DNA from 2 places in the Niabella hirudinis genome. Region 2 is predicted to be linked to the other one. Evidence: riboswitches for the same ligand, from Rfam matches in the RefSeq annotation. Region 2 holds a riboswitch; the other holds the start of a gene.
What was found. Region 2 has a riboswitch for cobalamin ahead of metE (5-methyltetrahydropteroyltriglutamate--homocysteine S-methyltransferase). Riboswitches for the same ligand answer to the same signal wherever they lie in the genome.
Positions count from the first base shown of each region.

Region 1: it holds a riboswitch for cobalamin, as region 2 does, so the genes downstream of both, GGU45_RS03080 (TonB-dependent receptor plug domain-containing protein) here and metE (5-methyltetrahydropteroyltriglutamate--homocysteine S-methyltransferase) in region 2, are expected to answer to the same signal.

Region 1 covers NZ_JBPEHJ010000001.1:822,345-838,176, reverse strand. The annotation lists gene GGU45_RS03135 (sodium:solute symporter family protein) at 1-100, shown strand, start outside; gene GGU45_RS03130 (sialidase family protein) at 97-1,290, shown strand; gene GGU45_RS03125 (glycoside hydrolase family 32 protein) at 1,491-3,179, opposite strand; gene GGU45_RS03120 (TetR/AcrR family transcriptional regulator) at 3,431-4,033, shown strand; gene GGU45_RS03115 (TonB-dependent receptor) at 4,070-6,826, shown strand; gene GGU45_RS03110 (parallel beta-helix domain-containing protein) at 6,844-8,136, shown strand; gene GGU45_RS03105 (SO2930 family diheme c-type cytochrome) at 8,162-9,238, shown strand; gene GGU45_RS03100 (purple acid phosphatase family protein) at 9,248-10,444, opposite strand; gene GGU45_RS03095 (hypothetical protein) at 10,523-10,741, opposite strand; tRNA gene GGU45_RS03090 (tRNA-Arg) at 10,893-10,964, opposite strand; gene GGU45_RS03085 (MarC family protein) at 11,116-11,706, opposite strand; gene GGU45_RS03080 (TonB-dependent receptor plug domain-containing protein) at 11,885-13,813, opposite strand; cobalamin riboswitch at 13,959-14,182, opposite strand; gene GGU45_RS03075 (TolC family protein) at 14,229-15,668, shown strand; gene GGU45_RS03070 (efflux RND transporter periplasmic adaptor subunit) at 15,694-15,832, shown strand, end outside.
Region 2 covers NZ_JBPEHJ010000008.1:54,316-70,147, reverse strand. The annotation lists gene GGU45_RS15565 (response regulator) at 1-592, shown strand, start outside; gene GGU45_RS15560 (hypothetical protein) at 684-1,127, shown strand; gene GGU45_RS15555 (mandelate racemase/muconate lactonizing enzyme family protein) at 1,222-2,319, shown strand; gene GGU45_RS15550 (FG-GAP-like repeat-containing protein) at 2,334-5,213, opposite strand; gene GGU45_RS15545 (DUF2480 family protein) at 5,536-6,042, shown strand; gene corA (magnesium/cobalt transporter CorA) at 6,072-7,184, opposite strand; gene kdsB (3-deoxy-manno-octulosonate cytidylyltransferase) at 7,203-7,934, opposite strand; gene GGU45_RS15530 (hypothetical protein) at 8,052-8,189, opposite strand; gene GGU45_RS15525 (sterol desaturase family protein) at 8,224-9,066, opposite strand; gene GGU45_RS15520 (putative signal transducing protein) at 9,066-9,482, opposite strand; cobalamin riboswitch at 9,757-9,950, shown strand; gene metE (5-methyltetrahydropteroyltriglutamate--homocysteine S-methyltransferase) at 10,128-12,461, shown strand; gene GGU45_RS15510 (bifunctional helix-turn-helix domain-containing protein/methylated-DNA--[protein]-cysteine S-methyltransferase) at 12,573-13,433, opposite strand; gene GGU45_RS15505 (methylated-DNA--[protein]-cysteine S-methyltransferase) at 13,478-14,098, opposite strand; gene GGU45_RS15500 (Gfo/Idh/MocA family protein) at 14,481-15,806, shown strand.

The DNA.
Region 1 (15,832 bases), on a different contig from region 2:
CCTGCATGCCAATATGATCATTGTAGTGGGTACGTTGGTGATCTTCCTGGCGGGATTATTATTTACAAAATTTCAAAAGAAGGAAATATCTGTAACATGAAATGTTTTTATTTGCTTCCGTTGTTCCTGTTGTTGTGCGGAGCTGTTTGTGCGCAGCAGGATGCGTTTGAACATGTTCCGGGCGCCATCGTTACCTATAGTCCTGCCGGCAGCAGGCAGTATATCGGATCACCCAGTCTGGCCATCCTTCCCGGTGGGGATTATGTGGCGGCGCATGATTTTTTTGGCCCCGGCAGTTCGGAGTTTGTACAGGCGGTTACCCGGATTTTTCGTTCGGCTGATAAAGGCAATACATGGAAACAGGTGAGTGAAGTGTCTGGTGCTTTCTGGTCCAGTTTATTTGTACATAAAGGTGTTCTGTACCTGCTGGGACCCGATCGTCATCATGGCACAGTGCTCATCCGCCGATCGGAAGATGGTGGTGCAACATGGACAAAGCCCGCTGGCACAAACAATGGACTGTTACTTCAGGGAATGTACCACTGTGCGCCGATGCCTGTGGTAACATATAATGGCCGGTTGTGGCGCCCTATGGAGACGGCGCATGGCCCGGTACTTCAATGGGGAAAACGCTACGGTGCTATGGTGATGTCGGCGCCGGTGGATGCAGACCTGCTGAATGCAAAATCCTGGAGTACCAGCAATGTTTTGTATTACGACAGCACTTACCTGGAAGGCAACTTTGGCGGCTGGCTGGAAGGGAATTTCGTTGTAGATAAGAATGGACAGTTATGGGATATGCTGCGGGTAGATGATAAAACAAGCCTTGATGAAAAAGCCGCCATGGTGGCGCTGTCGCCCGATGGTAAGAAGCTGCGTTTTGATCCGGGAAAGGGATTTGTTCCTTTTGACGGAGGAAGCAAAAAATTTGTAATCAGGTATGACAGCGCCTCCCGTTATTATTATACACTGGTTAATTCAATCCCTCAAAAGTACCGGGATCAATATCCCACAAGGAATCCCGCTTCTTTCCGAAATGTGCTGATGCTGCGGAGATCGGCCGACCTGGTTCATTGGGAAGATGTGAAAACAGTACTGGAGAACAGCGATGTATTGCACCATGGATTCCAATATGTAGACTGGCTATTTGAAGGCAATGATATGCTTGTGTTGTGCCGCACCGCTTATTTTGATGGAAAGGAAAACGCGCATAATAACCATGATGCTAATTTTTTAACCTTTCATCGTATTAAAAATTTCAGGAGCATCGGAGGCGATCGTGTTCAATAAAGGCCTGTTGCTGCTGAATCAAGACCAACAGCTATAAATATTTTATTTCTTGATGACGGCCCTGGAAAATTTTTGTTCCAATAACCTGCACACGAGGGCTGTCTTAAGATCAAAAAGCGCATAGGTTTTGTATGATCAGGCGTCCTTAAAGTTACGACAATAAAATGAATAGCCGTTTTTATTGCAAGCATAGTTTCCGTTTATTCCCAAATGCTTTTTAACTCGTAGACCGTAAGTGCAGCAACTTTCACCGGGCCGCCTTTAACACTCAAAGACAGGGATTGCTCATTGCTATCAATATTGATATTAACGGGCATAAACACAAGCCCGTTATTGGCAAAGATCTCCAGACCGGTTCTGTCGGCGTAAACCCGAAGCGAGAGCCTGCCGTTCTGTAACGACACTGGCGCTGTTACACCATCCACTACTAATTGCTGGTTACTTACATGATACGTTACCGGCACACCCCGCACATCAAGCCGGATCTCCTGCGCTTTGCCTGGTATAAGCTCCATCTGTATTTCTGCCAGTTCTACCCGGATATTCTTTAATGGGTTGATATCCTGTTCCCTGATGACGTTGGTTCCGGGGGTGTACATTTTTACCCGCAGTTGTTCCAGTTCTTTTACAGGCATGCGTGTGAGGCGGATGCCCTCAGGGGTACGCACCAGCCTGTGCTCCATGGGCAGGCTCATCGACTGGTTAAAGGGCATATTTCCTTTTGCTGTATTGGTGCGCCACCAGCCCATTTCAATCCTGCGTCCGTTGGGTTCATCGCTAAAGGTTTGTGGTGCGTAAAAGTCGCGTCCGTACTGGTTTTGCAATTTTTTTTCTTCTTCGGTAAAATGGATGCCATCAAAACTACCGATGGCGTACTGTGTGTTGGCGCCGGTGAGTACCCATTTTGTTACCCCCTTCATACCTTGTACCGGCAGTTCATAAAACTCCGGGCATTCAAAAAGATACCGGTCGTTGCCGGTGCCGCCATACGTAATGCTGGCCGGTGTCCAGTTCTTCAGATCTGGGGAGGTGAGGAACTGCATGCTATGCTGCTCATTATTGCCACGCTCCACCCACAGTACCATTACCCATTTTTTTGAAGGCGCATGCCAAATCACTTTGGGGTCGCGGTTGTCTTTATGAATGCGGGGCACAACTGCTTTTTCATAGTTGTGGAAGTTGCGGCCATCCGTACTCCAGCTCATATACTGGCCCCAGCCCCGTGCCCCTGTATGAAACAGGACCATGGCTGGTTTGCCGTTTTTTCCCAGGCCGCTGGTGTTGTTCTTATCCACTACGCCTCCTCCGCTAAATACCGGACCTCCCTGGTTTGGGTGTATCGCGTCATCCAGCTCCGTCCAGTGGAGGAGGTCTTTGCTTACAGCATGGCCCCAGGTCATATTTCCCCAGTTGCGGCCATAAGGATTGTGCTGGAAAAACAGGTGGTATTCCCCATTGAAGTATACCATTCCGTTGGGATCATTCGTCCAGCCACGTTTGGGAGAAAAGTGGAGCTGAGGCCGTAATGTTTCGTGGTACTGGTTTGTATTGGTGTCCTGGTCGCTTTGGAGCACCGGTTCAAATACTTTTGATGAGGCGGCTACCTTATCAACGCGAAGCTCAATGGACTTACCCTTCCATTCATCAATACGCAGATACGCATACCAGTCTGGCCGGTCCTCCGCCAGTTCCATATCCCAGAACCGGGTATTAATACCGTCTACCCATAGCTCCAGGTTGCGCCTGGGGGCGCCGTTCTTTACCGGCAGTACCAGGTATTTTTTCTTCGCCGTGAAGTAAGTGCTGATGTTTTTGGTGGATGGATGCTCCTGTGCGTATACCGGAAGGAAAATAAAAAGGAACATACTGATTATGAGCAAGCGGTTCATATTGTTACCAGTTTTAAGTTTTTTTGGGGATACTACTGATACTGCAATCTAATACGATTATCATAATTTATCAGCAAGAATACAGCCTTTTTTTCCAACGGTTGCGCGCCTTCACGGTGGGCCCCTGTATCCTTGAAGGATATTTGCCGGAATCATTGCTGCGGGAGGGGTTTTGTTTGCTGGAAATTTTTTCAACTATTTTAATAAATTGTTTGAAAAATTAAATTATCTTAGTAGCAAAGATGTGCTCAATGAGTAAACGGGATCTTGTTAAAAAGCAAATCGGCAAAGGAGCGATGCAGTGCTTTGAGAAGTTTGGTCTTGACAAAACTACGCTTGAGGATATCGCACAAACGGTTGGATTGAACAAAGCATCCCTGTATTATTATTATAAGAATAAGGAAGATATTTTTGTGGAGACCGCTCTGCGGGAGGGCGAGGATTATATTCTGGCATTGCAGGGAAGGGCACAGCAAAAAAAAGGCATTGAAAACCAGGTTGCTTATTATATGCAGGCCCGTTTTAAGTATTATATGAAGGTGTTGAACATGAACCGGGTATCTACGGATACGCTGCATAAAATCCTTCCCCGCTTTTTTGAGCTGTATGATGCGCTTATGAACCGTGAAAAACGGTTCCTTTCGGAGCTGATCCGGCATGCCATTGGTAAGGGAGAGCTGGCACAGGCCAGCCCCGTACAGATTGCTTCGGTCTTAATCAATATCAGTGATGCGCTGAAACATGCCGCTGAGCAAATGGCTATATTGAAAAGAGATGCTGATGTCGACTATGCGCGGAGTTTGCAGGATATGAAATTACTGGTATCCCTCATTTTCAGGGGATTGAAAAAATAAGTGCTGTATTTTAATTGATCAATAATTATAATGGCTATGAGAAAAGTCTTATTGATGAGTATGGTGTTCCAGCTTTGTCTGGCCGGCGCATCCCGGGCGCAACAAACGATCCGGGGTGTTGTCAGAAATGCGGTTACAGGCGAAACCGTTGCCGCTGTTTCGGTAGGTGTTCAAAATGCATCCGGAGGAACTTATACCAACGACCGGGGCCGGTTTGCATTACATACACAAAAAGTTTTGCCTTTAACCCTGCTGGTGTCCTCTGTTGGGTATGAACCCCGGGAAATGGTTGTGTCGGACGCCCGGCAGCCGCTGGAGGTATTGCTGAGTCCCGCTTCTGTTTTGGGAACCGAGGTTGTTGTGTCCTCCAGTCGAACCCGGCAGCAGAAACTGGCCTCGCCGGTAACAATTGAACAACTCAGCAGTAAAGCTATTGCTAATGCCCCGCAGTTAAATTATATGGATATGATGCAGGGGCTGAAGGGGGTGGATGTAACGGTATCCAGCCTCGGATTTACCAGCGTTACCACCCGGGGCTTTAATACCAGTGGCAATACCAACTTTACCCAGATTGTAGACGGTATGGACAACCAGGCACCGGGATTGAACTTTCCCCTGGGATCCGCTATTGGGCTTACCCAGCTGGATGTTGATAATATTGAATTGCTCTCCGGGGCTTCCTCCGCCTTATACGGCTCACGAGGGTTGAACGGTACCATGGTGATGACGGGCAAAGATCCGTTCAAATACCAGGGGCTTAGCCTGCTGGTGACCCAGGGTGTTAACCATATTAAAAGCAAGAAAAGCAATGACCCTGTGGGGGCGGCTCCTTATTATGACTGGACCCTGCGCTGGGCCAAAAAGATCAATGAAAAACTGGCTTTTAAGGTAAATATACAATACACACAGGCGAAAGATTGGGTGGCTACCGATACATCCAATAAGAATGGTTCGGGCAGCCGTTTTACAGATCCAAACTATAATAGCCCCAACTATTATGGCGGCGCCACATCGGTAGACATCAACCCCTTCCTGGAAGCCGCCCGAGCCATGGATGAATCGATGGCCCCGCTCATTGACCCCCTGCTGCAAAAACCGAATTATGTGGCGCGTACGGGTTATGCTGAATATGGATACCTGGATAACAATGCAAAACTCCTGAAAACAAATGCGGAACTCCGGTATTTTATTACACCTAAAACGCAGCTGATAGCATCGGGTACCTTTGGTACCGGCAGCGTGGTGTACACCAATGATACCCGCTACCAGATAAAAGATTTTAAGGTGGGGCAGTACCGCCTGGAGGCCCGGGGCGACAAATGGTTTGTGCGCAGCTACACTACCCAGGAAAACTCGGGGAATACGCTGATTGCCGGACCAACGGCGCAGTATATCAACGAAGCCTGGAAACCCAGCTATGATGAAACGACCATGGATGGCTGGTACCCCCAATATACCATGGGACTGCTTACCGCTTTGGCAGGCGGGGCCGACCTTACCAACGCTCATCTTGCGGCCAGGGCTGTGGCTGACGAAGGACGGCTGGTGCCCGGCACTCCTGAATTTGAAGCGTTGAAGAGCAAGATCTCCGGTACACCGATCTCCGAAGGGGGGACCCTGTTCCTGGATCGCAGTAAATTGTACAATACCGAGGCGCAATATAATTTTGCCGGCCTTATTCCTTTTGTAAATGTTATTGCCGGCGCCAACTGGCGGTTGTACAATCTGAACAGTAAGAACACCCTTTTTCCGGATGATGATAAACCCATCCATGTAAATGAATACAGCGGCTATCTGCAGCTATCAAAAAAGATGATACAGGAACGGCTGAGCGCAGCGGCTTCCTTCCGCTATGATAAAAACACCCTGTTTAAAGAGCCGAAGGTTACCTCAAGGGCCTCCCTGGTATTTGAAGCGGCTTCCGAGCACTATATCCGCTTCTCATATCAGAATGCCTATAGCTTTCCTTCCAATATTCAGGCATTGCAGAACACGCTGAACGGTTACAATAGTTATTCTTCCGGCGGCTCCTCATTTTTGCTGAATGGGAAGTATAAATTTGACCAGTACCCGCCTTACACACTCGGCAGCGTAGAAGCGTACCAGCAGTCCGGTGATCCTTCGGCCTTAAAACAGTTTATATACAATGATATTAAGCCGCAATCCGTAGATGCCTTTGAGTTGGGTTATGCTGCCCTGATCGGCAAACGGGTATTGATCGATGTATTGGGCTATTATTCCCAGTGGAAGAATTTTATCGGGTATGCCAATGTAGCCAACACGCCCGGTACCCAGGATCCCGAAGCTTTCAAAGATCACAGCAAGTACATCCAGTATAACATCGCCTTTAATGGCGGGGAGCGGGTGAATACCTACGGTTATGCGGCCAGCGTGAGTGTGGATCTGAACCGTAACTTTCTGGCGAAAGTGAATTATTACTCCGATTATCTTAAAAACAGGAATAACAGCCAGGTGAATAATTTTAATACACCGCATTATCATATCAATATGGAATTTGGGAATAGCGGTATTGGTAAAAAACAGCAATGGTCCTTTAATACCGCGTTGCGCTATAAACCCGGCTATTTTTATGTTGTATCCGGGGGGCTGGCACAGGGTACGGTACCAGCTTCTGCAGTCATTGATGCCCAGATCAGTTATAAATTGATCAAAGCGCATTCTGGCATCCGGATCGGCGGTACCAATATTACCAACCGGTACTACTCAACAGGAATCGCCAACCCGGCCATCGGCGCTGTTTACTATGCTACTTTTGCGTATAATATTTTTTAAATCATAAACCCTGCACAATGAATCGCATCTTCAAAAATAGTTGGTATGGTCTCACCATCCTGGCATTTGCAATGCTCGTTTCCTGCAAAAGCCCTACCGGAAAAGAAGCGCAGCAAGCCTATATACATCAGCTGGTTTTTGCACCCGGTGATGAAGCCAAAGTATTGGAAGCACTGCTAACGATTAAAGACAGTTCCAGCGTGCTGCTTAAGGCGGGCGTATACAAATTTGATAATTTAAGTATTGTAAAAGCAAAACAGATACAGTTAAGGGGAGAGGGGAAAGATAAGACCATTCTTGACTTTTCTGCCCAATCGCAGGGCGGGGAAGGGATCCGGGTTACGAATGTTTCCGGCTTTGCAATTTCGGATATGACCATCCGGGATTCTAAGGGCGACCTGTTGAAGATCAATAAAAGCCGCGATGTAGTTATAAAAGGGTTGAGTGCCATTTGGAAATCCTCCGATTCTACCAGCGGGGGCTACGCCATTTACCCGGTGCTGTGTAAAAATGTGTTGGTTGAAGATTGTTATGCGGAGGGCGCCTCCGATGCCGGTATTTATATAGGACAGTCGGATAGCGCCATCGTGCGGCAATGTAAGGCGGCTAAAAATGTGGCGGGCTGCGAAATTGAGAACACTACGCATGCCGATGTTTACAACAACGAATTTTATGATAATACTGCAGGCTTTCTGGTATTTGACCTTCCCGGCCTGTCGCAAAGAGGCGGGCATGTAAAGGCTTACGATAATTATTTGCATGATAATAACCGGATCAATTTTGCGAAAGCCGGCAGCTTTGGCACTTCCTGGGGTGTGGGCAATGCAGCACCCGGAAGCGGGGTTATTATCCTGGCCACCTCCAATGTTGAATTGTACCGGAACCGGATTGTCAATAACAATTCATCAGCCATCACCATTGCCTCCGGATTTGCAGTGGGCGAAACCCCGGACAAGATCAATGACCAGTATTTTCCCATACCGCAAAATATTAAGATTTATGAGAACACACTCGAAATGGGCCCTGCTTTTCCGGCGCCTACGGCATTGCATCATATCGGAAAATTATTGATCGGCATCGAGCAACAGTTGAATCAGCAGGATCCGGACAGAAAAAACAAACGTATTCCGCTGATCATGTATGATGGCATTTCAACAAATATCCTTACAAAAAAAGTGGAGGCCAACCCGGATAGTATCTGTATCCGTCAACCTGGGGATAATGTATTTGTGAATGCTGACTTTTTAAATATAGAAAAACCTGCGTCCTGGAAGCCTTCAACGGACATGCGTGCTTTTGTTTGCCAATAACGATGTTTTAAAAAACGGTTGAGCGATGCGTAAATATTTTGTTATAACAGCCGGAATACTGGCAGGCCTGGGGATGATCCTTTTTCAGCGATGTAAGGGAAAGCCGGCTGCAAAAGAAAACCAAACCCAACAACGGGGTTTTGAATTCCGGGATAAACTTTCTGACTATGGCTTTTTTAAAGGAGCGCTCAGGGAGCTGGACCCGCATCCCGGCGTAGTGCGCTATGAGCTGAGCACTCCTTTATTTACAGACTACGCGATAAAAGACCGGTTCATCGTATTACCGCGCGACAGCCAGGCGCATTATACCGCACGGGGCCCGCTGGGTTTTCCGGATTCGACCATCATTGTCAAAAACTTTGCCTACATCAATGAACGACATCAGAAAGTGCTTATAGAAACACGGCTGCTGGTAAAGGACCCTGCCGATCATGAATGGAAGGTCATGAACTATTTGTGGAACAGGGAACAAACAGAAGCCCTTAAACATATTACCGGCGCCCGGGTACCGATACGGCTCCTGGATGATGATCAGCAATTGGTTACTACCGTGTACCAGGTGCCCAATACCAATGATTGCAAACGCTGTCATACCCAGGACGGGCAGTTGCTGCCGATAGGCCCCAAGGCCCGGAACCTGAACTTTTCCCCGGCTTTTCTAGGGCATAATCAGCTTACAGATTGGGCCACCAGGGGGCTGCTGGCCGGCCTGCCGGATTTGAAAACCGTAGATCAGCTTCCTGCCTGGAACGATGCCGGGCATTATACGCTGGAACAACGGGCGCGCGCCTACCTGGATATGAACTGTGCACACTGCCATACGCGCGCAGGCGATGCCTACAACACGGGTTTGTTCCTGGAATATGGGCAAACAGATCCACATGCACTGGGTGTATTGAAATCACCGGTGTCGGCAGGTGGCGGTGCTGGCGGGCTTAATTATGATATTGTGCCCGGCGATGCCAAACATTCTATCCTGGCCTACCGGATGAACAGTACAGAGCCTGGAACAGCCATGCCCGAACTGGCGCGAACCGTTATTCATAAAGAGGGGGTTAAACTGATTATGGATTGGATCAATGCCATGCCGGCAAAGAAATAAGCGCCTGCATTACTTCCTGCTCACAAGATAGCTGCCTACTTCTTTTCCAGAGTCATCCAGCATACTTACCCTGATTTCCTTTTTGGTAGCGTTGACCCGGGTAATGGTTCGGGTGCCTTCCCGGGGACCTCCGCCAATGATAATGGGGTAGTGGTTGGCTTTTTTATCCGGCGCATGCACTTTATAACGGTGGGTATGCCCGCTTAGTACAAGATCTACTTTTCCCTTGTTTAATAGCGGCTCAAAGACCTCGGTACAATGTACCGCACCATGTGCATCGCCCGAGTAGCGGGGCGGTATGTGCATCAGCACAATACGGAAGGGGGCATTTTTAAATGCCTTGCGGCTGATCTCCTCTTCAAGCCATCGGGCCTGCTCCAGGCGATAAGCGTCAAAGTCCACAATGCCGGCATAAACAGGATGTGTGTCTTCCTTGTCCTCACCGGTGTCGAGGATCACAAAACGGACCGGTCCCACGGTGAAAGCAGTATAGCCTACATGATGAAAATAATCGGCAAAGTCACGGGCAAATTTCCCCCGGGTTTCATGATTGCCGCGTACATACACGAAAGGCAGGCTTTTTGCAAACAGGTCGATGCAAGGCTGCAGCATATGATCAATGATCTGTTGCTCATTGGTCTGGTAATCGAATATATCCCCGTTAAAGAACACAAAATCCTTTTGATGGTCTTTGACCAGGTTCAGCAGATGCGGAATGGATTGGGGCCGGTCGTGGATATCGTTCAACATTACAAAGGCAACATTGTCTTTTGTTGAGTCGGTATTGACAAATGATGCCGCAGCGCCCGTTACGGTTTCGCCATAGGTAAGTTTGTAAGGCTGAAAGTCTTTTATTTCCTTTGAAACGATTTTGTAATGGTAAGTAGCGCCGGGTTTTAAACGCTCGAGCGTTACGCAGTTAATTCTGCCGGCAGGTTTTAGGCCGAGTTCGCTTTTGCCAAATGCTTTTTGATCCAGGTTTTCCGCGGAATTGCCATATTCTACCCAGCTGGCGGCATTTTTATTGGTGATCCATAGAATGGAGATGCTATTTCCAAAGTTGGTTTGCAGATAGGGGCCTGCAAGGATCCTGAGGCTTTCCTCCAGCGGGTCATTGCCGGCGGCAAGGGCTTTTTGGGGATTCAGCAGCGCCAGCCCGCCAATAGCTAATCCGCCTTTTAAAAAGGAACGTCTGTTTGCTTTCATTGCTTGCTCTTTCATAATAATCGTTATATTGTTGATTGTTGGCAAAAATGAGGTATTTATTGTTCATTTCGGAAAGAATCAGGCAATCTCCAGCAGGGTTTGCTTTAGTTCGTTGAAATCTTCCGGCGAAATGGCGACCAGGTAAGCAAAAGACCCATTGGTAAACCTGCGCTTGACCAGATCCGATAAATAGTCACTGGCCGAAGGAGACAATTTCTTTTCGGAGGCGTGTAAAAACACGTAGGAAAGATTATTATTAACGTGCCGGGGTTGAACTACAAGCTTGTAGTAGTACATAAACAGAAGTTTTAGCAAAGTTAATGAAAACGCCGGTCATAAAGGGGGCAAGAATACCCATTACGGCCTGTTCCGCTAACAGCGGTAATATGAAAAAAGGCCGCGAATGCAAGCTTCGCGGCCTTTAATAAATTTGTTTTCAATCTGTTTGTAGCCTCGACAGGAATCGAACCTGTATCTGGAGCTTCGGAAACTCTTATACTATCCATTGTACTACGAGGCCATCGTGATCAAGGGTCGGCAAATATAAAGAACTTTATTGCAAACGCACATGAAATTTTTCGTTCATAAAATACACAAAGATGAATGAAAAATTTTATGTGCCTGCCATTTGGCCAAAAACAATAATAAATACACAGGAGAATTGCACCAAATTATTGTGTGTGTTGGAATAACCCGGTTGCATTGGACGCAAATATCTTGATTGCGATGGCAAGGAGGATGACGCCAAAAAATTTCCGGATCGCTATAAGACCGCTCGGTCCTAATAACCTGGATAGCCGGGTGAGCGATTTCAACACAATATAAATAATGAGCAGGTTGAGCAAAATGGCAATGAGGATGGTGACTTCTTTGTAATTGGCCTTCAGCGACATAATAGTGGTAAGCGTGCCTGAGCCCGCAATAAGCGGAAAAGCCAGGGGTACCAGGGTAGAGGCTTTTACATCGCCATCTGATTTAAAAAACTCTACGCCCAGCACCATTTCCATGCCCAAAATGAAAATAACGATGGACCCGGCTACCGCAAAGGATTTTACATCCAACCCCAGCACATTCAGGATGGGGGCGCCCAGGAAAAGGAACAAGATCATCAATGAACCCGCGATAATGGTTACTTTAAACTCCCGGATACCGCCGATCTTGTTTTTCATTGATATGAGGATGGGAATGGAGCCGATAATATCAATGATCGCAAAAAGCGTAAAAGTAACTGTCAGTATCGCCTTGTAGTTTAAAGAATCCATGCTGGTGATTTTTGCAAAGGTAGTTACAAGGGCTCTATACTTCGCTTCGATAAATCGGGGAATGAATTAGTGATAGCGAACCGATTCACTTTTTTATCCCGTGATCAGTATAAGTTAGGAAGCCGGAAAGTTGTTTGTCCGTTGCCATCCGCCGCTCCAGCTAAGGATAACGGGTATTTTACAGCTCAAGGGTAAAACCTCCGTTTACAAGGAGCGGGATGCTGTTATAGCCGTAAAGATCAAAGAACTTTTTGTTAAACAGATTTTGCGCATTTACAAAACATTTGAACTGTTGGTTGAACTGGTAGCTGGCGTCTGCCTGGAACAGGATGTAGGGGGAGAGACGGACGTCCGGCACCTGGTAGCCGCCAACATCGTAGCGGGCACTTACATATTTGGCTCCTGCAGATACATTCAGTTTTTTGCAGAACAGGTAAGATGCCTGTATATTTATACGGTGTGCCGGCCTTCTCAGGAAATACGCGTAGGAAGTGTCGGCATTGCTGATCCGGCTTTGCAAGGTTTCTTTCCCATACATATAGGTATAGTTACCATCGATTACAAGATTTTTTGCCGGCTGCCAGTTCCATTCCGTTTCAATTCCGGTTACTCTTTGTTTTATGAAGTTGAAGTATTTGTTGGTAGAGTAGTTATAGTCGATGCCATTTTTTATATTACGATGAAAGAATGCAAAACGGCCGCTGATGGTGGTAAAGCGGGTCTGGGTGCCGAGTTCATAGTTCTCTGATTTTTCTGCTTCAAGCCCGCTATTGCCGCTGTAATTATCGTAGATCTGGTAAATGGATGGCGCCTTATACCCGGTAGCCATACTGGCGTAAACCTGTATATGGGAGTTGATATTGTAGGAGGGGTTAATGGTATATGTGGTGTTGCTGCCATATCTGGAGTGATGGTTGAAACGTCCTCCCAATTCAAGATGCAGGGTATTGCGCCGGTTTTTAAAATAAAGAGATGCGTAGGCAGATTCCTGGTGCAGCGCCGCCGTATCAAAGCGGCTGCTGTAGGGCCCGTAGCTACTTATGGAAAGATAGTCCTGGTTCATTTTGGCCCACCGGTAGTCGCCGCCTGCAAGAACCGTTAGCCACACTGTGGGGGTAAGATGGGTATAGAGCTCTGCAAACTGGGTGCGGGCGCCGTATTGATTCCTGAGATATTTATTGGTGCTTCCCGGGGCCGATCGGGCACTATCTTTTAAATAGTTTCGGTAAACTTCACCGTATTGATAGTTGCCGGTGATTCGGGCAATTCCTTTTGCAAATTCAAAACCAGCTCCTGTATTAAGCGCCTTGTTGCGGATATTATAATCCAGTTCGTCCATGAAGGTGCCGGCGTCAATGGCCGATTGGTAGCGGCTGTATTGTACGAAGGAGCTGGCTTTTAGAAAATGCCCCAGCTGCTGCTGCAGACGCGCATTCATTACATCGCCGTTGTAGCCGTCCTTATCAAAGTTTTGTTTGCCGGTGCTGTCGTAGGCCGATGAAAAACCTTTGGTGTACAGTTTAGCATAGCGGGTGGTATATGTGAGCCCCTTTGTTTTTCCAAATACCTGTACATTGCCCCGCGCGGTGGTGTTGGTGCCAATGCTGCCGGTGAGCCGTGCATTAACGGGTTTGGAAATATTGTTTTTAACCGTTATGATGTTAATAGCGCCCGCGATGGCATCACTGCCATAAAGGGTGGATTGGGGTCCCCGGCAAATTTCAATCCGTTCTACCTCGTTGATGGAAATCAGGTTAAGATCGTATTCGTTGCTGATCATAGAGGGGTCCGAAACGGGTATTCCATCGATCAGCAAAAGGGTTCTGCCGCTGTTGGCGCCCCTCATGTACAGGGTTTGTACACTTCCCTGGTTATTGAGTGCGCCGTTAATGGTAATCCCTGCCTGCTCGTTTAGCAGTTGGGCTACCGTTTTACCCGGACTTTTATTGATCTGATCCCTGTCAATGACTGTAATGGCTTTGCCTACTTCATCCATTTTTTTGGGAAACTTTGTAGCTGTTACGGTAATACTATCGAGGGTAGTACCCTGTTGCGACCAAAGTATGCTACTGTAGAGAACAGCAGCCACCATAAAAATCTTTTTCATCTTTTAAAATGATTTTAAGTGACTGCTCCCGGTGGAAATAAAAATAATAGAAGATCGTTTGTACAGGAACGGCTTTTGGCTACCTGCAAAACACTGCTAATATTGTACTTTTCTCCCGAAAGCTGAATATTGTTTTTTCCGGAATACACCGGCTGCAGATCGGGCAGGTCTTCTGGCTCAAAATCTTATTGTCCTCCTTCCCATAACAATGTTACAGTGGCAAATGAACAATAATTCAAACGGGGCCGGTTCAAAAATTGTTTTTGATACAGCGCCGTGACTTTTTACAGCTACGGGGATAGCGCCGGACTTACACCGGACTTCCCTTTTCATTCCCGTGGACGGGAAACCAAATCTGGTGCAAATGTAAGGCTCCCCGGTTAATGCACATTATTTTTTCGTCTATTTTTGCCCAATGAAACATCTGTTAGTTGTGTTAACAGTTTTGGGAACATCCTTTGCCGCCAGCAGCCAGCAAAAATGGAGCCTTGAGCAATGCGTGGAATATGCAATAGAAAACAATATATCGGTGAAGCAGGCCGATGTACAGGCCCGTATGGATCGCCTGACGCTGGACCAAAGCAAGGCGGCGCTATTCCCTGCTGCCAACTCGCAGCATAATATGGGGTACCAGTTTGGTCGTTCCATTGACCCCACTTCTAACCAGTTTACCACTAACGAAATCCTTTTGGCCAACCATTCCATTAATGTAAATGTCGACTTGTTTAACTGGTTCCGGAAGCGAAATACGGTGGCTGCAAACGGGTTTGCCTATGAAGCAAGCGCGGCAAAATTTGATAAGGCGCGGAATGATGTGGCGTTGAATGTGGCCAATGCCTACCTGGCGGTACTGCTTTCAAATGAGCAGATCAATGCAGCTTCAGTGCAGTTGCAGCAAAGTCGTGAACAACGGGATAATATAAAAAAGCAGGTATTGACAGGGGCACTTCCCGAACTGAACCTGGCAGAAATGGAAACACAACTGGCCAACGACAGCGCTACGCTGATTGGCGCCCGGACAGACTACCGGTTGCGACTCCTCCAACTGCAGGCCTTGCTGAATTTAGATGCGGCAGCAGTTTTTAATATACAGGCGCCTCCTGTAGACAGCATACCGGTGGAGCCGCTTTCGGAACTGGAACCGGCGGTAGTTTTTAACGCTGCACTGGCAAACCTGCCCCAACAGAAGATCAATGAGCTGAATGTGAAGGCCGCGGCTAAAAATGCGCAGGTGGCAAAAGCGGCCATGTACCCCTCACTGGGGCTTGCCGGGGGGCTGGATGCCAAGTATTCCAATGCGCAGAAGCTTATTCCCAACGCTTACAAGACGGGGATTGTACCGATTGGCATAGTAGCATTGAATGGAGCAGACTACCCGGTGAGTTCGATTGGGCCGCAAACCTACCCCATCAGCTTTAAAAAAGGGAACTATTTTAACCAGCTTTCGGCAAACTTCAGTCAAAACCTCGGCATTGGGCTAAGCATCCCGATCTTTAACGGCAACCAGGCTCGTACCAACTGGAAAAAAGCAAAGCTGAACGTAGAAGTGCAGGAGCTGCTGCTGGAGCAGGATGCCCAAACGCTGAAACAGGATATTTACCAGGCGCATACCAATGCGGTAGCGGCCATCGAAAAATTTCATGCTGCGCAGATTGCCGTTGCTTCCGCACAAAAAGCCTATGATTTTGCCCGCAAACGGTTTGACGTGGGGTTATTAAAACCAATCGACCTGATTACGAATCAGAATAACCTGTTCAAGGCAAAAATCAATATGCTTTCGGCCCGGTATGACTATGTATTTAAGCTCAAGCTGCTGGAATTTTACAAAGGATATGGTATTAAATTGCATCGTTAATGGACGTTTTGTTTAAATTTTGATCATGAAAAAAAAGTGGAAGCGGGTTTTGATAGTGGCCGCCGGCGTGTTGGTACTGCTGGTTTTGTATGCAGTGTTTTCCAATAAAAATAAAAACCTGCTAAAGGTTTCTGCTGAGAAAGCAGCCATCCGTTCAATTACGG
Region 2 (15,832 bases):
CGATGAAGTGATCCGCAAGGGATATACCAGCCTTTTGAGCCCGGATGAGGATTTTTTTGTATCCGGTAACTTTGCCTCTGTTGAGGACGCGCTACAGCAACTGGAGACCCTGCGGCCGGATATTATTTTGCTGGATATTCAGCTGCCCGGCATGAGGGGGGTGGATGCCCTGCCGGTAATAAAAAAAATACTGCCGGGCGTACACGTCATCATGCTTACGGTGCACGAATCGGACGACCTTATTTTTACCGCCCTAAAAAACGGCGCCTCGGGTTATCTTACAAAAAACACATCATTTGCCAAAATAAAGGAACATATCCGGGATGTGGCCGGGGGCGGCGGCGCTATGAGTACGGGCATTGCCCTGCAGGTAATGAAGTATTTTCAAAAAAATCAGCACTCGCCCCTCACAAAACGGGAAACCGAAATTTTAGAATACGTGGCCGAGGGTAAGAGCCGCTCCAAAATTGCGCAGGAATTATTCATCGATCAGGAAACCGTAAAATCTCATATCAAAAACATTTATCACAAGCTGGATGTAAACTCCCGTGCCGAAGCACTGAGCGTTGCCCGTAAAAGTAAATTTATATAAAATCCCCCGGATGGGGGTAGATGATGCCGCCCTGCCTGTGCTACCTTTAGGAGGAGATTGGTCTTTTTAAAAAACCGATAAAACAGGTATCATGAAACGTATAATAATGTTCCTCCTCCTTTGTGCCGGTTATTGGGCGCCGGCCGCCGCCGCCGGCCCGGATATTGAAAACAAAAAAGCCCGGGAAACTTTTCAACTGCTTTTTAAAGATGCCACGCAGGTACAATGGTTTGCCGCGCAGGAATACACGGTGGCGGGCTTCAGCAATGGAGGCATAACGGTAAAAGCCTTTTTTGACCGGAACGGGGAACTAACGCAAACCCTGCGGTATTACAAGGCCAGCCAGCTGCCGGCCCTGATCACGTACCATATAAAAAAGCAGTTTGCACGGTTTGAGATTTTTGGAGTAACCGAACTTGCAAAGCCATCGGGTACCAGCTATACCATTATCCTGGATGGTGAAAAAGACTGGATCCGGTTAATTATGAATGAAAACGGACAGGTCCAATCCAAGAAAAAATTCCGCCGGGGCTAAATGAACAGGTAAAACGGAATAGGTCATGATCTGCAAATGCATGAAGGGGAAATAAGTTTCCGGTTTTTGCCCGGGACAATTGTACTTTTAGCACATGCAAGCATTAACCATTACAAAGATCGACTTCTATAAACTGTTTATTCCATTAAAAGAGCCCTTTGTTATTTCACTGGGGCCGCTGTACAATGCAGAAAGCGTGGTGGTGCGTATGGAAACCAGCGCCGGTATTACCGGCTGGGGCGAGTGCAGCCCGTTTATGAGCATCAACGGCGAATCGGCTGATACCGGTTTGGTGGTGGGCCGGTATTTTGAGCAGGTTTTGCTGGGTAAAGACCCCCTGGATATTGGGGAGCGGGTGGCCGATATGGACCGTGTCATTTATGCCAACCATAGCATTAAAAGCGCCTTTGATATGGCGCTGTACGATATTGCTGCCCGGCATGCCGGGCAGCCGCTTTACCGGTTCCTGGGGGGCAGCCCGCATAAGGAAATTGTTACCGATTATACGGTAAGCGTAGGCACACCGGAAAAAATGGCGGCCGATGCATTAAAAATACAGGAAGCGGGTTTCCCGGTTATAAAGGTAAAGATCGGCAAGGGGGGTGCGCAGGATGTGGAACGCATTAAGGCTATACGGCAAGCCGTTGGCAATGAAATTCCGCTGCGGGTAGATGCCAACCAGGGCTGGCAGGTGGCCGAGGCCATTGAAACGCTGCAGGCGCTGGCGCCCTTTAATATCCAGCATTGCGAGGAGCCCATTGCCCGCCGGGCCTTTATGGAGCTGCCCGCAATAAGGACCCAAAGCCCCATCCCCATAATGGCCGATGAAACCTGTGGCGATCAGTACGATCTAAAACGGCTCCTGGCCCTGGGCGCCTGCGATCGTATCAATATTAAGCTGGGCAAAAGCGGCGGTATTTACAATGCCCTGCAAATGATACGCCTGGCAGAAGCCGCCCATGTAGAAATACAGCTGGGCGCCTTTCTGGAGTCGCGCCTGGCCATGACGGCCTTTGCGCACCTGGCGCTCTGCAGCCCCAATATTGTTTATTTCGATTTTGATACCGCGCTTATGTTCAGCCAGGATCCCGTAGAAGGGGGCATACAGTATGAGAAAAACGGCCGTATAACCGTACCGGATCAGCCCGGCATTGGAGCTGCAATAGCACCCGGTTTTCTAATACCCGCATAAAGCGCCCGCTCCTTTTACTCCTGCACCGCGCGGATCACTTTTGATACCCGCTGCTCACCATCCTTATCTACCTGCACAATGCGCACAAACAGTTTGCCGCCCTCCATAGTGCCGTCAATATCCCGCTTACTGCAGGAGAGGGCCAGGGCGCAAAACAGTACCGATGCGGTTATAAGCGCTCTTCTTTTTTTGCGGCCGGTGGCCGCCAGTCCCAGCAGTAGGAACCCGGCGCTTACACCCGCTGCTGTTAAAGGCAGGGTGCTGCTGTACTCCAATGTCGTATGGCTGTTGCCGCCGGCCGCCTTGCTCCGTACCGTTTGCACGGTGTGCCACTGCACACCATCTGCAGAAAGCTGTATTAAAAAATGATCGTTATTGGTTTCTGTTTCCGTGCTCCAGCTCACCAGCAGCCGGCCGTCCTTTATAACCGCGGTAAAGGCGCCAAAGGATACCGGCAGCACCGTTTGACTTTCATAAGCGCCCATATCGATCGTGCTGCCCGCCAGGCGTGGGTTGCCGGCCAGGTCGCGGTCGCTGCTGATTATGCCGCCGGCGCTGGTATACAATTGGTTGCTACCGGTATTTTGTGCCGGGCTGCCGGCCGTCAATGTATACTGGCCATTGGCCGCATTGGTAAAAAGCGGATCCATACCGGTCAGGTTATTATCTGCGACATTACCCGTATTATAAACCTGCGTAATGCTGTTTTTTACAACGATGGTGGTGCCATCGGGGGTGTTTTCAATATCGGCCCCGGCGGCCGCCGCATCCCCGCCCTTTTGGTTACCCCAGATAATGCTGTTGTATACGCTGGCGGCCGACCGGGTACGGTTAAACAGACCGCCGCCCGAAGCCGCACTGTTACCGCTGATGGTGGTATTGGTAAAAACGGCGGCCGTTGCACTATAGTTGTACACACCACCACCCCTGTCGCCCGCTTTGTTATTGGTAATGCTCAGGTTTCTGAAAACAGGAGCGGTTGTTATCTGGTTGGCGATGCCGCCTCCATAAAGGGCGATGTTGCCATTAACACGGCTATTGGTAAATACCGGCTGGGCCCCATCGCATATAAAAATACCGCCGCCTTTGTCGGTAGCCGTATTGTGCTCAATAGTAAGCAGGGTAAGCAGGGGAGCCGCACCAACACAGTACATACCGCCCCCGGAGTTTTTGTAAACGGCCAGCGCATTAACCGTCAGGGTCAGATTTTCATCGGTATGCGTATTACCACCGCTAATGGTAAACCCATCCAAACTGGCACTGCCGGCATTGCCCGAGACCACTACTACGTGGTAGGCATTTTCATTATTATTGGTAATATTTAAACCGGCGCCACCGCCGCTGGCCACATCATCATTATTAAAATCGCCGCTGAGGATGCTGCCGCCGGCATCAAAAATACGGGCCTGCCACGGCTCTGTAATGCCGCCGGTGGGGTCAAGGCCGCCATAAAGTTTTACATTGGGAACCAGATAAAAGGCCCTGTCCCGGCTATCGGCCGGGTTGGCGGGATTCGTATGGTTATCCCCGGGCGTGTACCCCGGCAGGTACCGGCCCTTGGCTACATAGATCTTTAGCGGGGCGTTTGCGGTCCATCGGCCCTGGTGCGCTTTGGCCCATTCAAGCGCATCTGCCAGATCGGGAACAGCATTGGCCCAGGAAGATCCGTTGCCGGTGTACCCGGCAGCCATTTGGTCCACCGCCTGGTTTACATACAGGATATTGGAGGCATTGGGTGCATAGCTACCGGCATTGAGCCCTACCCAAAGATGCAGGGCTGTAATATCCGTGGTGGAAGCCATATCCTGCTTGCCATCACCGTTAAAATCGGCTATAGCCACACCGTATACATAGTTCATAATACCCGCGGAGTACCCGGTGCGAAACGTTCCGTTGCCGTTACCGGTTAAAATAGACAGTTTGCTTGAGGATACGTTTGCCACGGCAATATCGGCGCTGCCATCCCCATCCAGGTCGCCCACGGCAATTGCTGCCGGGCTTTGCCCTACCTTGTAAACGGCCTGGGGACCAAAGGCGCCGCTGCCATCATTGCGTAGTACAGATATGGACATATCGCCGCGGTTGGATACCACCAGGTCCTTGCTCCCATTGCCGTCCACATCTGCAATGGTAAGGTAATGTGCATAGGCCCCCGTGGGGTAGCTGACGGCAGCGCCAAAAGTACCATCGCCGTTGCCGGGTAGTACCGAAACCAGGTTACCCGCCCCGCCGGTGGCGACAATATCCGGACGGCCGTCATTATTAAGATCGGCCACCGCCAGCTGGCGGGATCCGCCGGCAACAAGATCTGTCGGGGCGGCCAGGGCACCGCTGCCGGTACCAAGATAAAGGGATAGGGTGGTTCCGCTTTTTTCTACCACTACATCGGCCTTTCCATCGCCGTTAAAATCGCCGGTGGCTACTGCTAAGATGTTATAGTCGATGGGGTATTGAGCGGTTTCGTTAAAACTGCCGCTGCCGTTATTGAGCAACAGCACCAGTTGCCCACTGGAGGAGCCGCCCATCGGGTCATTGATATTGGTTGTGGCAACGATATCCGGGCGGCCATCGCCATCCAGGTCGCCAATAGCCAGGTCATTTGTTGCGCGGCCCGGCAGGTATACCACCGCAGCGTTAAAGGTTCCATCGCCCTTATTAAGCAATACATTTACGCCATTATCCGCCGCCGCGTTCCAGTAATCATTGGCAATAGCCAGGTCCGGCCTGCCATCGGCATTAAAATCGGCCGCCACTATTTTTCGGCCAACCAGGCCGGCCGTATAACCGGTTTTTGAAAATACCACCTGGGCGGTTACCGGCTGGCACAAGCACAGGAATACTAGGTACAGGAAGGGTTGCATAAGCTTTTTGGCCGGGGGCATCATTTTTATCATGGCACTGTTGTTTAACGGTATGCCTGGTTAAACCCAATTAATGGAGGCTGTATCATTCCATAAATAGCGTGGTTTATGACGAGGCTTAAATAGTAGTTTCTTTACAGATAGCCGTAAAAATAAAGAAAATAACCTGATAATTGCTGCCTGTGGCAATACTACCGCTCCGTTCTTCGAAGTATTCCATCCCCTAATACTTTTTTGGGATGGTGATGCTTCGTCTGGGACAGGGCATCTGCTTTTGAAAAGCGGTCAATGGTTTATAAAATGCTCCGCTCTATTAAAATAAAAAACAAAGCCTTCCTAACTTTGTTGTATCATTATGGAACCCATTATCAGAAATAAAATAGCGGAAAGCGGGATTATAACCCTTAACCTGGAATCCTATTATCCTGCAGAACCCGTTGTACTGCTCGACATTAAAGACTATCTTTTTATGGGCCTGATCCTGAGAGAAAAAGATTTTCGGGCAGCATTAAAGGAGCAGGACTGGTCAATTTACGAAGGTCAGCTGGCAGGTATTGTTTGCTCCGCCGATGCTATCATACCCCTCTGGGCCTATATGCTCCTTGTGAGCTACCTGCAACCCATTGCCAAATTTGTAAGCCTGGGCGATGAAGCCACGGTAAAAAACAAATGGCTCCTTAAGAATATCGATGCCATTGATGCCACTTCTTTTACAGATGCGCGCGTAGTGATCAAGGGCTGCGGCGATATCCCGGTTTCAGAAGAGGCCTATGCACAAATCTCCCTAAAGCTGCTGCCCGTGGTCAAAAGCCTGATGTATGGCGAACCCTGCAGCACGGTACCGGTATATAAACGAAAATAATTTTCCTGCTGTTTTTGTAAAATGCTACATTAAAACCATCCCTTTCTTTTAAAAACCAGCAACATCCAGATCGGGATCAGGATCATAGCCGCCACCGCAATCCAGAACCCAAAATGCTGATTGGTGAGGGGCAACACGTTAAAGTTCATTCCAAAGATGCCGCCAATTACCGTTGCCGGGGCCAGCAGGCAGGTTACAATAGCCATCACCTTCATAACCTCGTTCATCTTCAGATTTACATTGCTAAGGTAGAGGTCCTGCATACCGGTAAGCATATCCCGGTAGTTATCCACCAGGTCAATGGCCTGTACAATATGATCGTATACGTCTTTATAATAGCGCTCATTGAGCGCAGCCAGCAACGCATTTTCGCTTTTGATAAGGCCGCTTATCACTTCCCGCACGGGATAAATCGTTCTTTTTAAAACGATCAGCTCTTTCCGCAGCGAGTTTATATAGGCCAGGGTGCGTTTGCTGGCGCTCCGGACAATTTCTTCTTCCAGGTCCTCAATTTCATCGCCCAGCTTGTCCATTACAATAAAATAATGGTCTACGATCGTGTCCAGCAGGGTGTAATATAAATAGTCGGCCTCCTTGGCACGGGTTTTACTGGTGGGCAGCTTTAGCCGGCCTCTAAGCGCAGTAAACACATCCCTGTTGAGATCTTCCTGGAAAGTGATCACAAAATTGCGCCCCAGCACCAGACTGATTTGCTCCTGGTCCACCGATTTTTTTTGCTCGTTATAATAAAGCATGTTCACCAGGCAGAAGAGGATATCATCGACCTCATCCATCTTGGCCCGCTGGTTAACGCTCAGGATATCTTCCTGAAGCAACGGGTGAATACCATAACAATTGCCAATGGTTTCCACATCCGATTTACGCAACCCGTCAATGTTGATCCAGGTGATCTTATCGCTTTGTTTTAATTCCAGCGCCTCCTGTAACGAAATATTCTTCCACTCTTCTATGCTTTCTTTGTTAAAGCAATATGCGGTGATGATTACCTGTTGTGCTTCTTCCCTTGCAGGAACAACAGTGGGATTCACCGAAAGGATCTCCCGGGTACGCTCTGTACCAAAAAGCTCAAACAGGTTGGGTAAAAAAAGATACCGCAAATATTTTTCAGGGCGCATCTTCATACAGGAAAGATAGGTATTTTACCGGTTCAGGAGCGCAATGGCTCTCTCAAGGTCCTCGGGGGTATCAATGGCTACAGTTTCGTAATTGGTTTCGGCCATATAGATATCCACACTGTTATCGAGGAAGCGCAACTGCTCCAGTTTTTCCGTTTGCTCAAGCAAAGAAGGGGGCCAGCCGGTAAAATTGAGCAGGGCCTCCTTCCGGAATGCGTATACGCCTATATGCAGGTAATAGGGCGCCTGTATCTGCTGATCTCTTTTATAGGGAATCATGCTCCGGCTAAAATACAGCGCTTTACCGTTCTTATTGGTTACTACTTTTACGGCATTGGGATTTTGAGCATCCGCTTCCGATGCAAATTTTCGCATAAGGGAACCCACCTGCACGGTATCGGAATGGAACAAGGCTACAATCTTTTCCAGCGGGTCTTTTTCCATAAATGGCTCATCGCCCTGCACATTTACGATCACATCTGCATTCATATCCTTAACCGCTTCCGCAATCCGGTCCGTACCGCTTTCATGTTCGGCAACACTCATAATCGCCTTTCCCCCGCGGGATACAATTTCATCAAAAATTATGGCACTATCCGTCACTACAAAAACATCATCAAACAAACCGCTGCCTGCTACGGCCGCATAGGTATGTGCAATTACCGGCCGGTTGCCCAGCATCTGCATTAATTTTGCAGGGAACCGGGTAGCCGCATAACGGGCAGGGATAACGGCAATTATTTTTTGCTTCATCATCTATAATAACTTTTAGCCGGGATTTTACCATCCCTGCATTTCTTTTTCCAGGTCTTCAACAGTAGTAAATTTACCCTCATCCATACGCCGCATGGCCTCGTCCGGTTCTTTATTATATTACCCGATGCTGATGTTGTCCGATGCAGTCTGACGGCTCTTCGAAAAAGTTTTCAGCATTTGTACCACAGACCTTTTTTCCGCTTCATTTAACCGGATAAAGTAACCGTACATTTCTTTATCTAATACGTCTGCCATACTACAAATTTAATTTTAATAACTGAAAAATGTTCTAATGATCGTTTGTGCCCCGATTCCGGTCTTTTTTAACAAACGGATCTTTCATCAGCTTCAGAAAATCCTCGTCCCTTTCGTTGTCATAATACCGGTCCAGCCCATACCGGATTTGTGCAGGATCCAGCTCTTTATAGGTTCCCAGCAAACGATCCCATACGGAGAAAACGGCACCATAGTTACTATCAGTAAACGGCTGTTTCCAGTGATGATGTACTTTGTGCATATTGGGAGAAATGAGCATATAGCTCAACCATTTATCCAGTTTTTTGGGCAGGCTCATATTGGCATGGGTAAATGCCGTTGTGATCACCACCAGCGTCTGGTAGATCATTACACTATACATGGGCGCTCCGCTTACAAAGATCAGCAGGAGGAAGAAGATGCCGCGCAGCAGGCTGTCTCCGGGATGATGCCGCAGCCCGGTGGTAACATCTACCTTATTATCGCTGTGATGAATGAGATGATACCGCCATAAATAAGCCTGCTTATGCATGATCCAGTGTACCAGCCAGCTACTGAAATCCAGCGCCAGTACTCCAATAATGATGGCGCCCAACACGCCTGCGTGCAGCCAGTATACAAGACCAAATCCGGCATTGCGGCACCAGTCAGACAGCAGCACAATCAATACCGCAAGGGCGGTATGAATGATGAGATGAATGACGGTAAATCCAAAATTGACCAATGCATGTGAAAATTTAGATTTCCGGTACTTTAGCTGAAACAGCGGGATAGCACCCTCTATGATCCAGAAAAAAACCAGTCCGCCCACCAGCAGGGCCATCCGCTCCAGCGGCCGCTGTTCCAGGGTGGAAAAATAGGTAACGATTGATTCCATTATTTTGCCGTCTTTTTTTCCGCATCCTCAAATTCAAATCCGCAATCAAAGCAATGGTATACTTTGTCTGCCGCCATCGCTGCACCTCCCAGCCGCACAATGTTTATAAAGGTTTGCAGCCAGGTAACTGCTTTTTTAGGAGTAGTGGTATACTCCACATTTGTAGATCCGCAATGGGGGCAGGGATTTTCCTCCTGGTATTGCTGTTTTGTTTTCCGCAATAGCTCCAGCGCCCGTTCAATCTGCGGCGCTGCCACCATCAGTTTAATGCCGCCGATGGCATTGATCAAACCCGGATGAATGGCAATGGTGTTTTCGTCCTTTAGCCAGCAATTGATGTCCTCGCTCTGCAGATTTCCCATTGCCAGGTGCGCATCAATATAATTATTATATGTAGCCGCAATAATAAAGTCCATACCTTAAAGTTATTGCAGTATTACGGATAAAAAAAACGGAGGTGTCTTTTAAGAGAGGGAACAATATACAGACGGGCAGGTTCCTACAATTTTAAAAACAGTATTTTTCTGATACAGATCCCACCTGCGAAAGCAACCGGGACGGGAAATAATCATCACTACTATTTTTCGGAGGCACATTTTTAAACAGCGCCCGGGACCACCGGATCATTTTTTCCGATGGAACTCCCCCGATTTAACTACATTTGCCCTTTACTCTAATAAGTTCTTTCATTTTTCATCAAACGGAAAAGGTCCCCGATGAAGATCGGGGATAATAGGGAATCGTGTGTCAATCACGAGCTGTCGCGCAACTGTAAACAGCATCACAAGCATTACCCTCTATGTCCACTGTAGCGCCCGGGCGTTATGGGAAGGACGGTAAATGCTGCTGTAAGCCAGGAGACCTGCCTTATCTGTAAGAGCAATGCTTTCGCGGTATAAAGCAAGGATCTGCACGATGTCCCTATTCCACCCCCCTCTCTATAGAGGGATCAGCCTCCTCAGCTGCTCCGGTTACCGGCATCTTCTGTCTTTTTTACACCACGGCATTGCGAAATTTGCAAAGGGCTTTTAGCTTATTATTCATTAAAAAAGTTAAAAGAGATGCAAACGCACAACCTCGGCTACCCGCGTATTGGTAGCAACAGGGAATTGAAGAAGGCCAGTGAACAGTACTGGGCCGGCAACATGACCGCTGCACAACTGGAGCAGGCAGCAAAAAAGATCCGGGAAAGCAACTGGATGCTGCAAAAAGACGCAGGTATTGACCTGCTGCCCGTAAACGATTTTTCGTTTTATGACCAGGTATTGGATACCTGCCTGATGACCGGCGCCATCCCGGACCGGTACCATCCATTGATTGAGAAGGAACAGATGAATACCCTCGATCTGTTATTTGCTATGGCAAGGGGTTATCAGAAAAACGGGTACGATCTTACCGCAATGGAAATGACCAAATGGTTTGATACCAATTACCATTACATAGTGCCTGAGTTTAAAAAAGATCAGCGATTTATTTTTTTCAGCAATAAGATTATTGACCAGTTCAATGAAGCCAAAAATGCCGGCTTCCAAACCAGGCCGGTATTGCTTGGCCCGGTCACTTTCCTGCTGCTTGGGAAAGAAAAGGAGGCGGGTTTTGACCGCCTCGACCTGTTAAATAACCTGCTTCCGGTGTATTTTGAGGTACTGGAAAAACTGGATCAGCAGGGTGCTTACTATATCCAGGTGGATGAACCCTGCCTGGCGCTCGGGCTCGGCGAAAAAGCATTGCAGGCCATTAAAACCACGTACACGGCTTTTTTTAAACGGTTCCCAAACCTCCGCATAATGCTTACTAATTATTTTGACTGTTTTGGGGCCAACCTGGAGACCGTTCTTTCCCTGCCTGTACATATACTGCACCTGGACCTGGTGCGTTGTCCGCTGCAGCTGGACGATATCCTTGCCACACCAGCGTTCACCAACGGAAGAACCCATCTTTCGCTGGGTGTTGTGGATGGACGGAATATCTGGAAGAACGACTTTGAACAATCGCTGTCACTGATCCAAAAAGCAACCGCCAAGATCGGCCCCGGGCGAATCTGGATTGCACCGTCCTGCTCACTGTTGCATGTGCCCTGCGACCTGGACCTGGAAACCGGTGAAAAAACGCTTCCGCAGGAAATTAAACAATGGCTGGCTTTTGCCAAACAAAAGCTGGCTGAAGTGGCAGCACTGAAGCAAATAGCGGCAAACCCCGAAGAGGCACTGTCAAAAACCCTCCTTGAAGACAATGCCCGCTGTATGAAGGCACGCAGGACCTCCGCAAGGATCCATCACCAGCAGGTGAAAGACCGGGTAGCTGCTATAACGGCCGCTGACGCCCGGAGGAACAGCCCGTTTTTTGCCCGCAGAGAAAAACAACAGCAGGAGCTGGCACTTCCCCTTTTTCCCACAACTACGATCGGTTCTTTCCCCCAAACAAAAGAAGTGCGTTCCTGGCGCGCGCAATGGAAAAAACAACAGCTTTCGGACAGCAGTTACAACCAGCTGCTGCAGGAAGCAACCGCAAACGCCATCCGGCGGCAGGAGGCCATTGGACTGGACGTGCTGGTGCATGGCGAGTTTGAGCGCAATGATATGGTGGAATACTTTGGCGAGCAGCTGGCAGGTTTTGCCTTTACCCAAAACGGCTGGGTTCAGAGCTACGGCAGCCGCTGCGTAAAGCCTCCGGTGATCTATGGCGATATATACCGCCCCAATCCTATGACCGTTGCATGGAGCGTTTATGCACAATCCCTAACCAGCAAACATGTAAAGGGAATGCTTACGGGGCCCGTTACCATTTTACAGTGGAGCTTTGTGCGGAACGACCAGCCCCGCAGTCTTACCTGCAACCAGTTGGCGCTTGCCATCCGGGATGAAGTGACCGACCTGGAAAAAGCGGGTATAAGAATCATCCAGATCGATGAGCCGGCCATTCGTGAAGGCCTGCCTTTAAGAAAAGAACAGCAGGAGGCGTACCTGAACTGGGCTGTAACCGCTTTCCGCATTGCCGCTTCTGGCGTTCAGGATCAAACGCAGATCCATACGCACATGTGCTACTCCGCATTCAATGACAGCATTCATGCTATTGCAGCCATGGATGCAGATGTGATCACCATCGAAACAGCACGTTCGCAAATGAAGCTGCTGGATGCGTTTGCTATGTTTGAATACCCGAATGATATTGGCCCGGGCGTATACGACATCCATTCCCCGCGTGTGCCATCAGAGGACGAGATGCTGGCGTTACTGGAAAAGGCACTGGAGGCCATCCCGGCAGAACGCCTTTGGGTAAACCCAGATTGCGGTTTAAAAACCCGGGCCTGGGAGGAAACCATGCCGGCGCTTACCGCAATGATACGGGCGGCTAAAACATTACGCAAAAGAATAATGGATCCTGTTCCGGAATAGCGTGCGCACACCTGAAGAACGATACTGCCCACGCTGCAAACAACCCGTTGAATGCAAAGTGGGCAGTATGCTTTTTTACCGGCATTTCCAAAACGAAACACCCGTCAATTTCTACTCATTAACATAGGGGCCGCTTACCCGGGCTGCCTCCCAGCCGATGAGGGCATTTTTGCGTACAGCATCCCAATGATACTGGCCAATGGCGCCGGTAGACCGGATGACGCGGTGGCAGGGGATGAGCACCGCAACAGGATTATGGCCCACTGCGGTACCTACGGCCCGCGATGCACCGACATAACCGGCATTTACCGCCAGATCGCCATAGGTTGTAACGCCCCCGGAGGGCACTTTTAGCAATGTTTCCCAAACCTTAATCTGGAATGGGGTACCTTTTAAATGCAGTTTTACCTCCTCCGGTTTGCTCCAGTCCTGCAAAAAAATGCGCAATGCCTTTTGCTGTACCTCATCTTCCGCCTGCCGGTACCGGGCATGAGGCAGGCCCGACTGTAATACTGCCAGCGCCTGCTGCGCCCCCTCATCAGCAAATGCTATATGGCAGATGCCTTTAGGGGTGGAGGCCACCAGTATCTTGCCAAAAGGGCTGCTTGCAAAACGGTAGTTGATATTTAATGAGGCCCCGCCATTCTTATATTCGCCGGGGGTCATGCCTTCCACTTTTACCAGCAGATCATGCAGCCGGCCCGTACCCGAAAGCCCGGTTTCGAACGCTACATCAAAAAGGCTGGCCCGGGTATTTTTGAGCATGTCTTTGGCATACCCTGCCGTAAGATATTGCAGAAACTGCTTGGGCGTAACACCCGCCCAGTTGCGGAACATCCGCTGAAAATGAAACGGGCTCAGGTGCACATGGGCCGCCGCATCTTCCAGTGTTGGTTGTTGCCTGTAATGGGCTTTAAAAAACCGTATCGCTGCTGCAATGCGGCCATAATCGAGCTCCTGCTGTGTTTCCATCTTTTAAAAAATTTTTACATCGTCCACATTGGGCCCGCAGGATTTCAATCTTCCGCTGCAGCCTCCCAGGCCAATAATTTTTCTTTTAATGCCGTACCCCAAAAATAGCCGCTAAAGCTGCCGTCTGCGCATATTACCCGGTGGCAGGGCAGCAGGTAGCCCACCGGGTTGCTGCCCACAGCGCGGCCCGTGGCCCGGGCAGTTTTGCTGCTGCCGCCCAGGCGGGTGTAAGTGGTGAGGCCGCCCAGGGGCACCTGTAATAACTGTTTCCATACTTGTAGCTGAAAGCCGGTCCCCTTTAAATGTAAACGAAGGGGCAGGGGCCGGCGGGGGCAGCTCAGCTGCCGGATGGCTGCTTTTTGAAAAAAAGAAGGGCCTTCTGAAATTGGGTTGGAGGAAAACCGTCTTTTGAGATCGGCAATGGCTGCAGCCGGGTTATTACCCGTAAAACCCAGGTAGCAGATCCCTTTCGATGTAGCAGCTACAAGAATTTCTCCAAATGGCGATCCGGCGCGTTCGTAGGTAATGAACGCAGCCGCATCCCCGGGCGTCCAGGGTTCCAGCTGAATATTGCCGGGCGCGGCCATCCTGGTTGCGGTCAGGCGCCCGCGCATGCTGCGCTTGTTGCGTACATCTACGGGACTGTTCGTTTTAGCATGTTCCATATCATTGTTATTTACTGCACAAATGTACCGCTGTAAAAATGGCCGCAAAACCCGGATCTTGCGTTTAAAAATTGATGGCCGACAATATTTGCCCCAAAATATCAAAACAAATGTTAACAAACCGGTCAATTTGATGTTTTTGGAATGGTTGTTGCAACATTACACGTAGGACCATGTTATAAAACAGACTATCGATCGATATAAAAGATATTAAATTTTCTCATAAGCAGTTAGTTTTGGTTGCGTCCCCTGTTTCCACAGGGGACTATTTTTTGGTCTCTGTTCTACCGCCCGGTACCGGCATTTTCATTAGAAATAAAATATCGCATATTTTGCAATCGATTACATTTTTTATATATTTGGCCCTGTAAAATCAATTGCCATGCACTCAAGAAGAAAATTTATTGCCCATTCCTCCGCGTTAGCACTGGGAGGCCTGGCCCTGCAATCGTTCAATTCCCTCAATTTTTCGCGTATAAACACGGCCGTTGACGATCAGATCCGGATCGGCGCAATCGGCATTAATGGGATGGGATGGTCCGATACCCTGTCGATGCTCAAAAACCCGGGCGTAACGCTTGCCGCGCTTTGCGATGTGGACAAAAATGTGCTGGATAACCGGATGCGCGAGCTTTCCAAAAAGAATATCGATACATCGAAAATAAAGACATATACCGACTACCGCTCTCTGCTGGACCGCAAGGACATTGACGCCGTTATCATTGGTACGCCGGATCACTGGCATGCACTGATCATGATTCATGCCGTGCAGGCCGGCAAGGATGTATATGTGGAAAAGCCCGTGGGCAACTCCATTGCTGAGTGCCGGGCAATGGTAGCCGCACAGGAAAAATATAACAAAGTGGTACAGGCCGGACAATGGCAGCGCAGCCAGCAGCATTTTCGCGATGCAGTGGATTTTATCCGCACCGGTCAGTTGGGCAATATCCGCACCGTAAAGGTATGGTGCTACCAGGGATGGATGAAGCCGGGGCCTAAGGTAGCCGACAGCGCACCTCCTGCTGGTGTGGATTATAAACTTTGGCTGGGACCGGCAAAAACCCGGGCCTTCAACTCAAGCCGGTTTCACTTCAACTTTCGCTGGTTTTGGGACTATGCCGGCGGCCTGATGACCGACTGGGGCGTGCACCTGATGGACTATGCTATTTTTGGCATGGATGCCCCGGTGCCCAAAACCGTTTCGGCACTGGGGGGCGATTTTGCCTACCCCGAGCTTTACCAGGAAACACCGGATACCATGGCCGCGCTTTACCAGTTTGACAACTTTAACCTGATATGGGATCATGCCATGGGCATAGACAACGGCTTATACGGAAAAGACCACGGCATTGCCTTTATTGGCAATAATGCCACCCTGGAGCTGGACCGCGGCGGCTGGGAAGTACTGGAGGAAAAACGCAGCGCCAAAAAAGTAAGCATGCAACGCAAAGGGCCATCCGATAACGGCCTGGATAAACATACACAAAACTTTATTAATGTGATGCGCTCCCGTAAGCTGGCAGACCTTAACTGTCCCATCCAAACCGGGGCCCATATAGCCACCGTTTGCCAGATGGGTAATATCGCCTATCGCAGCCAGGCAAAAGTAACCTGGGACAAGGCCGCCAACAAGTTTACCGATAGTAAACTGAACGCCACTTATCTTATGGCGCCTTACCATAACGGATACAGTTTGCCCAGAATATAAATAAGTGATCATTGAGACTCAAAAGT